Regions from separate parts of the Spartinivicinus poritis genome, predicted to be linked through region 2. Evidence: predicted binding sites of a transcription regulator. Region 2 holds the regulator's gene; the other holds the start of a gene.
The links. Region 2 encodes FliA, which starts transcription of late flagellar genes. Its sites were predicted from a motif close to CTAAAGTTNNNNNNNNNNCNGCCGATA; they were not measured.

Region 1 (7,497 bases), on a different contig from region 2:
CGGTACCTGCAGCAAGCCCGGTATTGACTAAACCTGTTGACGCTGGGGTTAAAGGGGTTCCCGCCGTTGGGAACGTGATTGTTATATTTCTACCATCTTCAGCAAATAATTGAACTCCACCGGTATCACTGCCTGTATCAACAGCGGTGACTCCTGTTTGGCCAGAAATAGCATTGATCGCGTTAACTACGGCAAATCGGCTCGCCTCAGAATCAGTGGTTGTATTAATAGTGGACGTTTGAACGCCATTAATGGTGAGTACGCCACTGGTTGCCGCAGCAGTCATAGTACTGCCATTCACTAAATTAGGGTTAGGCGTCGCAGTCACGCCTGTTCGCTCACTGACTTTGTTGATAGCAGCCGCTTTAGTGATAGCGCTGCTGCCTTTATCCTGACTAGAGGCAGTATCATCCAAAGGGTTACCAGCAGGGACGGGAACATCATTGATGACAAGATCGCCATCATTAAGCGTCGGGGCTGCCTGCTTTCCTGCTGTGCCCGAGTCACCATCTATTGCCGCGAGTGAGGAAAGGAACGCGCCTGTTCCTGGGTAGGTGCCTTCTGCCAGGCCAACATTTTGATTCAGCTGGCCACTCGTGCCTTGTTCGATTTTAATGGGGGTGCCATCTTTGGATATTAAGGTAAAGCCACCTGATGCTGACGCTCCGGAAGACGCAGCAGTAATGGCAGCTGCACTGGTAATATCAGCCGTGGTACCGACATTCGCGGCTCCTCCGATAGTAGGCATGCCGGTAGCGGCGGAAGTGACATTATCGCCACCACTATTATTGTAAATAAGCGTTATGTTTCTGCCATCCGCCGCTTCCAATACGATACCGGAGGCATCTTGTCCAGTATTGGTGGCTACCACCCCCGTTTGATTAGAAAAGGCATTAATAGCCGTTACCACCGCCTCGCGATTAGAGTCGGTTGATAAATTAGCGCTGGTGGCTAGGGTAATGGTGACTCCATTCAGCAAAATATCACCTGCAGTTGTCACCGCGGGGGTTGTCTGGTTGGTTCCTTCAACAGAGTTGGTTAATACTTCTGCTGTAACGCCTGTTTCATCAGACTTGGAGTTAATTGCAGCGACTTTAGAGATGGCACTGGCACTTTTGTTGGCTACTGATGCGGTATCAGAAGTGGATTTTGAGCTGGGAATTGGCACCCCGTTAATTAATAAATCCCCTTGAGCTATGCCGGTACTGGTACCGCGAGCACTGACACCAACTTCTTCAGAAGCACCTAGTTGATCAACCCTTGCGCCTTCAATGTTAAAAGCGATATTTTCCCCTTCATTGGCCCCAATTTGAAAAGTGACTTCCGTAAAGGTGCCATCTAGTAGCTGGGTGCCGTTATAGTTAGTTTGCTCAGAAACTCGTTGAATTTCTTTTTTCAGTTGTTGTACTTCGGCATTGAGTGCTTCACGGTCTTCAGCGCTGTTGGTGGCATTAGCCGCTTGTAAGGCCAGATCACGAATCCGTAATAAATTATCTTTCATGGCACTTAATGCACCCTCGGCAATTTGTGCAAGGGAAACTCCATCATTGGCATTGCGAATAGCTACATTAAGTCCTCGCACCTGGGTATCAAAGCGGGTAGAAATGGATAGCCCGGCAGCATCATCTCTGGCACTGTTAATCCGTAAACCAGAAGATAACCGTTGCAAAGCAGTGGCATTGGCTGACTGGGAAGAATTTAAATGACGCTGGGCATTTAACGACGCAATATTGGTATTAATGACTTGTGGCATCACTGCTCTCCTTGTCTATACCTAAAGCAAACTGTTTTTACTAATAAACAGCCCTGTTTTAGATATATTTATGACCCGTGACTCACCGCCCTATAAAGTCATATTGACATGGTTATAGTGCAGCTGTATTAGGTTAATCTCTGGCCTCTCGTAGGCAATACATGACTCACTACACGTTATACAAGGGGTATGCCAAGGGATAATTCACCTGCCTTATAAATCAAAATAAGTCTTATAAATCAAATAGCTGATTTTATTTTACGTGAAACTATCAGGAAAATAGAAGCCTGTTAGTGGCAGAATTTTGCCACTAATAAACTGAGTTTTAAGAACCAAAAAATGTAATAAAAAATTAAACTTTTTATTAATTAAGCCGTTAAGGGAATTGTCAATAATGTTGATGTTAGGTGAAATAAATAGAAAGAATAATAACAAGCTAATAATAAAAACTTAATATTAAAAAAGTGACTTATTCTGTCGCGATTAAGTTACTGTTTTATTTTGCTCCACTAACCTTATTAGTAAGGCTGGTGGCGCACTTATTTTCTCTATAAAAATGTGCCACTTATTATCCCGTGAGGATAATGCTCACAAGTTTTATCCCCTTAGCCCAACCTTCTCTTAGATGAAGGTGTTGTAAAGGTGATCCAAACCAAGTTCCTTCTCCCCCTTGGGGGAGAAGGTTAGGATGAGGGGGTGGCATAAGCTAGTAGCTCTAAAATTAAACCCTCACCCCAGCCCTCTCCCAAAGGGAGAGGGGGCTAAAAATGCCTTTTGTGACGGAGAGAGATTTAATCTAAGTACTAAAGCAGTGAGCAAAGCCTCTCGATCAGCAGGGTAGTATGATCAGAGGTGACTTATGGTACAGGTCATTAATACCAATATTGCTTCGTTAGTGGCGCAGCGCAATTTAGATCGTGCTGATCGGTTGCAGAGTACTGCGTTGGAGCGATTATCATCAGGGCTGCGGATTAATGGTGCCAAGGACGATGCGGCGGGATTTGCTATTGCCATTCGCTTTGATAGCAAAATCCGCAGTACGTCTGTCGCCATTCAAAATGCCAACAATGGTATTTCCCTTTCTCAAACCGCTGAAGGCGCGTTGGGCTCGATAACGGAAAACCTACAACGCATTCGCGAACTAGCCCTTCAGTCGGCCAATACCAATAACACGGAGGTGGATCGAGGCGCGTTAAATGAAGAAGCTAAACAACTGATTGCCGAAATCCAAAGTGTTGCTGTAAATACAGATTTCAACGGCAAAAAATTATTGGATGGCTCTTTTTCCACTACGTTATTTCAAACCGGGCCGGATATTGGGGAAACCATCCCCATCGATATCGTGAAAGCGACCACTGACAGTTTAGGCAGTGCCTTAACAGATGGTATTTCTTCAACTCGGCCTGCCACTGTCACAGCCTCTTTATCGGGTGATTTACTGCTTAATGGGTTTTCAGTGGGTGCATCCAGCTCGGTAGATGATAACCTGTCCAGCGTGTCTAAAGATGCCAGTGCGGTTGCTAAGGCTGCTGCCATTAATAAAGTCACTAACCAAACGAATGTCAGCGCGACAGTGAATGCCAATAGCGTAGGTTATACCGGGGCGACAGCAACTAATGCGACAGTCAACGGCGGCATTAAAATTAATGGTGTATCCATATCAGTTGCAACCAATACTGCACTATCAGCCGATGTTAACCGGGCGGCTGTCGTTACGGCTCTTAATAATGTGAGTGGCCAGACCGGAGTCAAAGCCATTGATACGGGTAATACCACTACCGGCATTACATTGGAAGCCAGTGATGGTCGCAATATCCAATATGATGATAATGCTTCCGGGTTGGCAGCGGCTGTCGGAGTAGGGCAGGCAGGTGCCGCCACTACCTATGTAGGGACATTTAGTTTGGTATCAACCAATGGTAAGGAATTTACCGTTGATTTTGGCCGTTCAGAAATCGGCAATAATATTTTTGGCCTTAATGTAGGGACGTTTAGTGGTGGTAATAGTGGTGCTGTCAGCCAGCGGCTGGTGAGCAGTACCTTAAATGTGGGGGATTTAGTGATTAATGGAACCGCTGTGGGGCAGTCATTAGCCAGTTCTGATAATGCATCGTCAAGTACAAATGCAGGCAGCGCTATTGCTAAAGCAGCGGCAATTAATTCAGTCAGCACTCAAACTGGTGTGACGGCTCAAGCACTTTCCACCATTGTTTATGGTGGTGCAATTACAACGGGTAATACCCGTAATGAATCCATCCAAATAAATGGCGTTACTATCAATATTTCATTTAATGCTGCCGATAGTGCCAGCACGATTGTGAATAATGTGATTACAGCCGTTAATAACAGCCAGGGCACAACAGGCGTAACAGCAGAAACCTTTGGTACTTCATTTCGTTTAGTAGCACAAGATGGCCGGAATATTATTTTGGAAAATGAATCGGCGAATATTGGCGAAGCAGGTTTTGGTGCTGCAACACTATTTTTTAATAATGCCCAAGCGGCTCCTGTTTTATTGTTGTCTGCGGGTAAAATTGCGTTGACCACTAATACCGGTTCTATCGCTAATTCTGGTTTTAGGGTGGGTAATTTCGGTAATGTATTATCAGGGCAGTTAGTGAAAGATATTGATTTAACCACCAGCACAGGGGCGAACGACGCGATAACTGCAATCGATAATGCCCTTGACCAAATTGCCCTTCAGCAATCCCGATTAGGGGCTTTTCAAAATCGGTTTCAATCGGCTATTGATAATTTATCTATTTTTAATGAAACCCAAACCACCGCATTATCACGGATTCGTGATGCCGACTTTGCGGCCGAAACGGCTAATTTATCCAAGGCATTGGTATTACAACAAGCGGGAATTTCCGTACTGGCCCAGGCCAATGCCAGACCGCAGCAGGTGTTAGAGTTACTGCAAGCGGCAGAGTAAAAACAAACCCTCCTAACCAAGGGGATTTCGCAAAACTGTTTCCCCCTTTAATAAAGGAGGCTGTCGCGAAAGCTGTTCCCCCCTTTGATAAAGGGGGGCTAGGGGGGATTTAAATGGACTAGGGTTATAAACCGTCTTTGCCTTATTTGTATATAAAAATCCCCCTCAATCCCCCTTTTACAAAGGGGGAAGTTGGATTGTGCTATCGTTCTAATGCCCCTGTTTTTGACAACAGTTTTAGAATACCCTGTTACTTCATATTTATTCACCAATACCCTTTTGCAACAGCCTCAAAGGGGGAAGCTGTATTCCTAATCCTCCATATGCGACAACCATCCATATGTAGCTGAAGAACCCTCTACACCCAGCAATCAACCCTATATGACATTCAGTTATCAAAAAATATGAAGTAATTTTGTATTTTTTGTTAAAGAAATCACATTGATCGCCGTTAACTCAATCAGACAGGTGAGTCGCGATCCATTCAGCAAGCTGCTGGGACCTCGCGCCGACCCTCTGACCATAACCAAGTGATTGGTGATGTAACGGGAGATCAAGCATGCCCCAGATAATAAATACCAATATTGCTTCGCTGAATGCCCAGCGGAACTTAGACTCTTCTCAAGCAGCAACAGACCTATCCCTTCAACGACTATCCTCAGGTCTGCGAATTAATAGCGCAAAAGATGATGCCGCTGGATTAGCCATATCTACACGCTTTGATTCGCAAATTCGGGGTACCTCAGTTGCCATTAGGAACTCCAACGATGGGATTTCACTCGCTCAAACCGCAGAAGGTGCTTTAGCATCAATCACTTCAAGCTTGCAGCGGATACGTGAGTTGGCCCTGCAATCAGCCAATGGCAGTAATACCGACGTTGACCGAGTAGCACTTAACGAAGAAGTGCAGCAATTGGTTACTGAAATACAAAATGTTGCGGAAAAAACCAATTTTAATGGGACCAAGTTACTTGATGGATCATTTGATAATACCCTGTTTCAAACCGGGGCCAACTTGGGTGACACTATTGATGTAAGCATTGCTAAAGTAACAACAAATAGTTTAGGGAGCTCATTAGTTGATGGGGTTTCCTCAACTAGAACAGCTCCTGCCAATAACTCTGCTTTAAATGCAGGAGACTTAGTGATTAATGGTGTGGCTATCAGTGCATCTAGTGGAGCGGATGATAGCTTCTCTACAGTGAGTCAAGACCAGAGCTCAATAGCTAAGGCTGCAGTAATTAACCGAGCTTCTGAACAAACCGGTGTTACTGCCCGAGTTAATGCTAATGTCGTTGGATACTCAGGCGTTGCTGCTACAAATGCAACAGTTGCTGCTGGTGCATCTATAAAAATAAATGGAGTTGTAATAAAAGTTTCAGCTGATACCAACCTTGATGCTGATACTAACAGAGAGGCAACAATTGCTTCTATTAACGCTGTGTCAGCACAAACAGGAGTAAGGGGTGTCAATACAGGAGATGCTAATACAGGGATTACTTTAATCGCTGATGATGGTAGGAATATTGCCTATGACGATAATGGCTCAGGTATTGCGGCTGCAGTAGGTTTAAGTGATGGTGCCGCAGGTACAGATACTTACACTGGTACTTTCACCTTAATATCTAGAGATGGTAGTGATATTCAGCTTAATACTAATAATGCTACCAACGGTAATGGAGGCATAGATAATGCTGGCCTACAGGTTGGTACTTTTAGTGGCGTAAATAGTGGACTTCTAGGTAGAGAGTTAACAACAGCTGCGCTTGTAACTGGTGACCTTGTGATTAATGGGGTGGCTATAGGTCCCTCCTTAGTTGTGGATGACACGGCTTCAACTGTTAACAAGGATGGTAGTGCTATAGCTAAATCAGCCGCAATAAATAGAGTTTCTTCTCAAACTGGAGTAATAGCTCAGACAGCTGCTACTCAAGTATTTGGTGAGGCTATTACAGCGGGTAATGATCGGACTGAAAGCATAAAAATAAATGATGTGTTGATCAGTGTCTCTTTTGGTGCAGCTGATACAGTTGGTGATATTCAAGCTGCAGTAATTACAGCTGTAAATAGTAAGTCGGGCCAAACAGGCGTCAGAGCTGAAGCGTTTGGTCAGTCTTTTCGCTTAATTGCAGACGATGGCCGTAATATTAGACTTGATACTGGGTCAGGTAACGTTGCTGATGCAGGGTTTGGAGCCAATATAGCTGGTGCTGGTACAACTCACTTAGGGTCAATTAACTTACTATCAGCGGGTAAAATTGAGCTGACATCTAATACGGCTTCTGGTGGAATTACTAAGTCAGGATTTGAGGTTGGTACCTATGGTAATGGTGATGATGGTCAATTAGTGAAGGATATTGACATATCATCAGTTGAAGGGGCGAATGAAGCGATTGTATCGGTGGAAAATGCCTTACAACAAATATCTTCCCAACAAGCCCAGTTAGGTGCAATCCAAAACCGGTTCTTATCAACCATCAATAACCTATCAATTAGTAATGAAAACCTGTCAGCTGCTAACTCTCGGATTCGAGATGCGGACTTTGCGGCAGAAACCGCTGAACTATCAAGAGCGCAGGTACTACAACAAGCAGGTATCTCAGTGCTGGCTCAAGCCAACGCAAGACCACAGCAGGTGTTATCACTTCTACAGTAATAACTAAATAATAAAATAACAGCCGGCCTTGAATATTCAAGGCCGGTTTTAAGCTCAAGGAAAAAAATAATTAGTTTAATCAATAACCGTTTTAAAAAATTAATAAAAATAGTCTTATTTAATTAATGATTAATAAATGTAAGTAAATAAGAG
Region 2 (7,497 bases):
ACTGATATACCTTTTACGAATGATTACTAAGCTTCATTATCGCCAAACGCCGAGTATTTATAGCCTCACCTTTATGCCTTTTGGTGTATAAAAATTATTTATGTTAGATATATATCTGCTTTAAGACACTGGGGTATGAATATAGCGTCATAAAAAATATGTTTTTAAACAGTTGGCTAAATGAGGCCGCTTTTTGTAGGTAAAGCCGCTTAATTTATTCGGATTAGTTTTTGCATAACAAGGATATTGTTGTAAGAAATTTGGCAGTAGCAGGATAAAAGATGCAAAACGAAGGGTAAGAGCAACTCCATGGACAAAGCAGCAGTCGTTGAAGGTATTAAGGGGGTAGGGCGCGGTAGTTTTGGGGTTCCACTGCTGCTGTTAGCGCTGCTGGCTATGATGACCTTGCCAGTGCCCCCGTTTATTCTGGATGTGTTATTTACCTTTAATATCACCTTATCATTAGTCGTTTTGTTGGTGAGTGTTTATACCCTGCGCCCCTTAGATTTCGCTGTTTTTCCTACCATTTTATTAGTCGCTACTTTATTACGTCTGGCATTGAATGTTGCCTCAACCCGAGTGGTATTACTCCGTGGTCATGAAGGTGGTGATGCAGCGGGAAAAGTTATTCAAGCGTTCGGTGAGGTGGTGATTGGTGGGAATTATGTAGTTGGGTTGGTGGTGTTTGCCATTTTAATGATCATTAATTTCGTGGTAGTCACTAAAGGGGCGGGCCGTATATCTGAAGTCAGTGCGCGGTTCACCCTGGATGCCATGCCAGGTAAACAAATGGCCATTGATGCGGATTTAAATGCGGGTTTGATCAACCAGGATGAAGCGCGTAAGCGACGGACAGAAGTGGGTCAGGAAGCTGACTTTTATGGCTCAATGGATGGTGCCAGCAAGTTTGTTCGGGGCGATGCCGTCGCAGGGCTGTTGATTTTATTTATTAATATTATTGGTGGCTTAAGCATCGGGATGATTCAACATGATTTACCCTTTCCTGTAGCTATGCAGAATTATTCGCTACTAACGATTGGTGATGGATTAGTGGCGCAAATTCCTTCCTTATTATTATCAACTGCGGCTGCCATTATCGTTACGCGCGTTTCTGATGCGAAAGACATGGGCCACCAGGTGGTTCAGCAAATGTTTGCTACACCTAAGGCATTGGGTGTAGCTGCAGCTATTTTAATAGTGATGGGGTCTATCCCAGGAATGCCTCATTTGGCCTTTTTAGGGCTGGGTTTATTAGCGGCAGGCGGGGCTTTTTGGATTTATCGTCGAACTCAGCCAAAAGTGAAAACAGCAGGAGAAGGGCAGTTGCCTGCGGCACCAGGGCAGAAAACAGCAGAGTCCGCAGAGGTGCCTGCAGCAGCGCCTGAAATAAAAGAGTTAGGTTGGGATGATGTTACTCCAGTCGATATGATTGGTTTAGAAGTCGGCTATCGATTAATTCCCTTGGTAGATAAAACCCAAGGGGGAGAGTTGCTGAGTCGAATTAAAGGTGTCCGGAAAAAACTGTCTCAAGAACTGGGTTTTTTAATGCCTTCAGTGCACATTCGTGACAACCTGGATTTATTACCCAACGCTTATCGTATAACGCTAATGGGTGTGACAATCAGCGAGGCAGAAGTCCACCCTGATCGTGACTTGGCGATTAACCCTGGTCAAGTTTTTGGCTCATTGCAAGGGATTGAAGCCAAGGACCCTGCGTTTGGGTTAGATGCGATTTGGATTGAGTCAAACTTAAAAGAGCAAGCCCAAACCTTAGGCTATACCGTTGTGGATGCATCTACTGTGGTTGCCACGCACTTGAATCAGATTATCCATAAACATGCCCATGAGTTGATTGGCCACGAAGAAGTACAACAAATGTTGGACTTATTAGCTAAGCAGTCGCCGAAATTGGCTGAAGATTTAGTACCAAACAAGTTATCCATCAGTTTATTACTAAAAGTATTGCAGAATTTATTACTGGAAAAAGTCCCTGTTCGTGATATTCGTACCATTGCCGAAGCTTTGGCGGAAGCAGCGATGATAAGTCAAGATCCTGCCACGCTCACTGCCGCAGCTAGAGAGGCATTGTCTCGATCTATCGTGCAAGGGTTGGTAGGTACTGACCTGCAAATTCCAGTGGTTACTTTAGCACCTCAGTTGGAACAGATGTTGCTGCAGTCTGTTCAACAAGCTAAACAGTCAGGTGCTGCAACGGTTGACTCGGTGGTGTTAGAACCAGGTATGGCAGAGCAATTACAGCAGTCTTTAGCTGATGCTTGTCAACGGCAAGAGCTAGCCGGAAAACCTGCCATATTATTGGTGGCAGCACCGATCAGGCCGTTTTTAGCTCGATTTGCCCGGTTTGGGGTACCGAATTTACATGTGCTTTCTTACCAGGAAGTGCCTGATAACAAACAGGTAACCATTGAAGCAACTGTAGGCCAGTAACATGCTTAGCCAGCAATAAAGCTGGTTAAAGGTAAGGCTACATGGTGAGTTTAAACAACTACGTGGGACGTTGTGCCAAAACACTTCACTTGTATTGTTTTGGCCATTGAGTGCGCAGGGGTTAAGTGGCATGACAATAAAACGTTATTTTGCAGCGGATATGCGACAAGCCATGCGGCTGGTGAAAAATGATCTAGGGCTTGATGCGACGATTTTAAACCAACAAAAAGTGGCTGGCGGGGTTGAGGTATTAGCAACTTTAGAATTGTCCCAGCCGACCAGACCCCCTGGTCCTGTGACACCAGAGCCTTTATTAAATGAGGAAAAACAGCAGCTGCGGGTAGCAATTAACCAGGCGAAGCAAGTGATTAATCGTGCCCAGCAGGGTAGTGCTACAACCACTGATGTTAATTTACAGTTGAGGTCAACACCTGGTTTAAAGTCAGTGAGTAAAACTGACTCTACAATGACAGCAACATCTGTTGTACACCCGAATGTCACTGATCATCAATTTAGTGCGCTGCAAAATGAAGTCAGCGGCATGAGGGCATTACTGGAACAACAATTAGGGCAGTTAGGCTGGTTAAAATACTGTAAGCAAAATCCGGCTAAGGCGCAGCTTTGGAAAAAATTGCAGGCGATAGGTTTTAGTGGTCACTATTGTCAACAATTACTGGCGAATTTACCTCTACAGCAACAGGGGCTTGATGCCTGGCGAAATTTATTAGCCAATATTGTGAAAAAACTACCTGTCACCTCTAAAGATATTACCGATCAAGGGGGGATTTTTGCTTGTGTCGGGCCTACTGGCGCAGGAAAAACCACGACGATAGGTAAACTCGCTACCCGTTATGCATTAAAGCATGGTACGGATAAGCTGGCATTAGTCACCATGGATACCTTTCGAATTGGTGCCACTGACCAAATTAAAACTTTAGGTAAAATATTAAATGTGCCGGTTAAAGTGGTGGAGGACGGCCAGCAATTACAAACAGTATTAGATAGCTTTCAGAAAAAGTCGTTGGTCTTAATTGATACAGCTGGGCTTAATCACCAAGATCCCAAATTGCAGCTACAATTATCTATATTAAATCAGGTGCGGCCAATGGTGCGAGGCTTGCTGGTTTTATCAACAACCAGCCAGCAACAAGTGCTGCAAGTGGCTTATAACACATATAGTCAAACTCGGTTAGTAGGGGGGGTGTTAACTAAACTGGATGAGGCTTCCAGGCTGGGGGAGGCAATTGAGCTGCTCATGGATAAACACCTTGCGGTGTCTTATGTCACTGATGGCCAGCGGATTCCGGACGATATTCATCAGGCACGGGCTTATCAATTGATTAGTCGTGCAGTGGCCCTCAGTCAACATGCTGAGTTAGCAGAAAGTGAGCTAATGTCAGCTTATATGCAGGCTAATCCTGTAGCTGTAACACCTCCTATGCAAGCCAATGTTGGTTAATAGCCCTGTGCCCAATGAAAGGGGATGAGAATAATAAATAAGGCGCTAAGGGGAGTCTCGGTTACCTCTATACAGCGTGTTCCTTATTGTCTGTACTCGACAGTTGATGAGTATCGTGACAATGAATGAGCTTCAGGCGGCTGATGCCATGAGCCATTCATTAAAAGGATATAACCAGGATTAATCCGCATATGATCAAACATCCAGTACAAGTAGTCGCAGTAACCGGAGCAAAAGGGGGCGTAGGTAAAACAAATGTAGCAGTAAATTTGAGCATAGCATTGGCGGAACTAGGGCGTCGGGTAATGTTGCTAGATGCTGACTTGGGGTTGGCCAATGTCGATATTTTATTGGGGTTATCTCCAACTCGGAATATGGCGGATGTACTGGCGGGACGCTGTGATCTAAGAGATATTATTTTACAAGGCCCTGGTGGTATTCGAATTATTCCTGCTTCTTCTGGTGCCCAAAAAATGACTGAGCTGAGTTCCCAGGAACATGCTGGAATGATTTCAGCGTTCAGCGAACTCAGTAACCAACTGGACATGCTTATCATTGATACCGCAGCAGGTATTTCTGATACAGTCATTAGTTTTGTTCGAGCTGCACAAGAATTAATTATTGTTGTTACTGATGAGCCTACCTCAATTACTGATGCTTACGCTTTGATTAAATTATTACACCGTGATTATGGGTTATTGCGGTTTCGAGTTGTGGCCAATATGGTGAGATCTCAGCAGGAAGGCCATAATATATATAACAAACTCGTCAATGTAACTGATCGATTTTTAGAAGTGGCGCTGCAATATTTGGGTGCTATTCCGCTGGATGAGGCTGTACGGAAAGCTGTTTTGCGCCAACGCGCCGTTATTGATATTTACCCCCGTTCTAAAGCCGCTGTGGCAATTCGAGCGCTGGCACAAAAAGTCGATGCTTTTCCTCTCCCATCATCACCGCGTGGTCATTTAGAATTTTTTATTGAAAACCTGGTTGCTGGTGAAGTAGGAAGATAATAGGCAATTTTATGGTGTCGAATGAAGCAGGTTTGTATTCTAAGTCGGGACAGCAATTTAACCAGCAATTAATTGAGCAATATGCCGGTTTGGTGAAACGAATCGCCCATCATTTAGCTGCACGGTTGCCTTCTCAGGTGCAATTAGATGATTTATTACAAGCCGGTATGATAGGCCTGTTAGAGGCTGCTAAAAAGTATGATGGGAGTAAAGGTGCTACGTTTGAAACCTATGCAGGTATTCGCATTCGTGGCGCGATGCTTGATGAAATTCGCAAAGGGGATTGGGTACCGCGCTCGGTACATCGCAATAGTCGGCGGATTACCGAAGCAATCAGTGGGCTTGAAGCCAGGCTTGGACGCGACGCCAAAGATGGAGAAATTGCAGAAGAATTAGGATTGAGCTTAACTGAATACCATCAGCTGTTAAGTGATACAGCCTCAAGCCGGTTATTTAGCTTTGAAGAATTACTGAGTAGCCATGATGGACGGCACACTTGGTTAGCGGATCAACAACAATCATCACCGCCAACCAAACACCAAACTGAGCAATTTAAAAAAGCACTGGCTAAAGCCATTGCCACACTACCGGAACGAGAGCAGTTATTGCTCTCACTCTATTATGACGAAGAGCTTAACCTCAAGGAAATTGGCATGGTATTGGGGGTGAGTGAGTCACGCGTAAGTCAGCTTCACAGTCAAGCGGCTGCTCGGCTTCGAGCGCGTCTGCAAGACTGGGCAGTTGAATAGACTGGCACCCTCTTAATGACCTACTAGACTAGTAAGTTAGATGTTCAGCACAAACATCAATGTGGCTTGATGGAGGTCGCTTTGGACAAAAATATGAAAATTCTGATCGTAGATGATTTCTCTACGATGAGACGGATTATAAAAAATTTGTTACGTGACTTAGGTTTCACGAATACGTCAGAAGCAGATGACGGGCAAACTGCACTACCTATGTTGCAAAGTGGTGGCTTTGATTTTCTGGTGACCGACTGGAATATGCCGGGTATGACAGGCATTGACTTACTCAAAGCTGTAAGGGCGGACCCAAAACTAAATACACTTCCTGTTTTAATGGTAACTGCTGAAGCCAAGCGCGATCAAATTATTGAAGCTGCTCAGGCAGGTGTGAATGGCTATGTAGTAAAACCTTTTACTGCTGCGGTGTTGAAGGAGAAAATCGAAAAGATTTTTGAGCGTGTTGAAGCAGGTGGTTAAGAGGTATATATGTCGCTGCTTGATAAATTAAAAGACCATGCGCCCACTGAATTTGAAACGAGCCTGAAAGAACAGGCTCAAAAAATGGTGGAGCATCTGGAAAAAGGCAATTTAAAAGATGCCATAGAAGTTATTCAGGAAATTAACGAAGTCAGGGATAAAAGCTTATACAAAGAGGTGGGCAGACTTACCCGGGCACTACATGAATCGATTCGAAATTTTCATGTAGAGGCTGGGCTGGCGAGTGATGATAAAGAAGCCATGTCTGACATGGTGGATGCATCTGATCGTTTAGAATACGTAACAAAAATGACAGAAAGTGCAGCGAATACAACCATGGACTTGGTTGATAACAGCATGCCCATTATTGATGAGCTCAAGTCAGATGCCCATAGCTTAAGGGATGAATGGACTAAGATTCGCAAGCGGCAAATGAATCCGGATGAATTTAGAAAACTCTATAAACAGATGGATGAGTTTTTAGATCGTAGTGAAAAACAAGTTAATCAAGTCCATAGCAATTTAACTGAAATTTTAGTTGCACAAAATTATCAGGATTTAACTGGTCAGGTTATTAAAAGAGTTGTTGAACTTGTTCAGCAGGTAGAAGACAGTTTAGTTGATCTGGTCAGAATGGCGGGTCAGGTAGATAAAATTACTGGCATTGAGCATGAAATAACAGCAACAGAAGAAGATTCCATTGCTGCTGAAGGTCCACAAATTAAAGCAGAGGAGCGAGTCGATGTAGTGTCAGGCCAAGATGATGTTGATGATTTGCTTTCTAGTTTGGGGTTTTAGGGGAGCTGTCTCATGAGTTTCGAGGCTGATGAAGACATCCTGCAGGATTTTTTAGTCGAAGCCGGAGAAATCTTAGAGCTGCTTTCTGAACAGCTCGTTGATCTGGAAAATAGCCCCGATGATATGGATTTATTAAATGCTATTTTCCGGGGGTTCCACACCGTTAAAGGAGGAGCAGGGTTTCTTCAATTAAATAGCCTTGTTGATTGCTGTCATGTGGCTGAAAATGTTTTTGATATTTTACGCAATGGCCAGCGGTCAGTAACGACCGAGCTAATGGATGTTGTATTACAAGCATTAGACTCAATTAATGAAATGTTCAGCCAAGTTAGGGATCGTGTTGAGCCTTCACCTGCTGACCCTGAGCTATTAAAAGCCCTATCAGTACTTGCCCAACCAGAAGGCGCAGCACCTGCTGAAGCACCACCTGCCGCAGAAGCGGCGCCACCGGAACCACCTCCTGCTGCACCTGAGCCAGCCCCCACTCCCCAGCAACCTACTGCTAATGCCGGGGCTGAAGCAGGGGAAGATATCACTGATGCAGAGTTTGAAAAGC

Region 1: a site for FliA is predicted at 5,116-5,142, ahead of ORQ98_RS16300 (flagellin N-terminal helical domain-containing protein). Genes of this name have one in related genera too.

What each region holds. Positions count from the first base shown of each region.
Region 1 is NZ_JAPMOU010000021.1:67,498-74,994, forward strand. It holds gene ORQ98_RS16290 (flagellin N-terminal helical domain-containing protein) at 1-1,753, opposite strand, end outside; gene ORQ98_RS16295 (flagellin N-terminal helical domain-containing protein) at 2,613-4,688, shown strand; gene ORQ98_RS16300 (flagellin N-terminal helical domain-containing protein) at 5,248-7,344, shown strand.
Region 2 is NZ_JAPMOU010000005.1:94,899-102,395, forward strand. It holds gene flhA (flagellar biosynthesis protein FlhA) at 310-2,448, shown strand; gene flhF (flagellar biosynthesis GTPase FlhF) at 2,579-3,907, shown strand; gene ORQ98_RS06015 (MinD/ParA family protein) at 4,099-4,920, shown strand; gene ORQ98_RS06020 (RNA polymerase sigma factor FliA) at 4,932-5,669, shown strand; gene cheY (chemotaxis response regulator CheY) at 5,763-6,143, shown strand; gene ORQ98_RS06030 (protein phosphatase CheZ) at 6,153-6,941, shown strand; gene ORQ98_RS06035 (chemotaxis protein CheA) at 6,954-7,497, shown strand, end outside.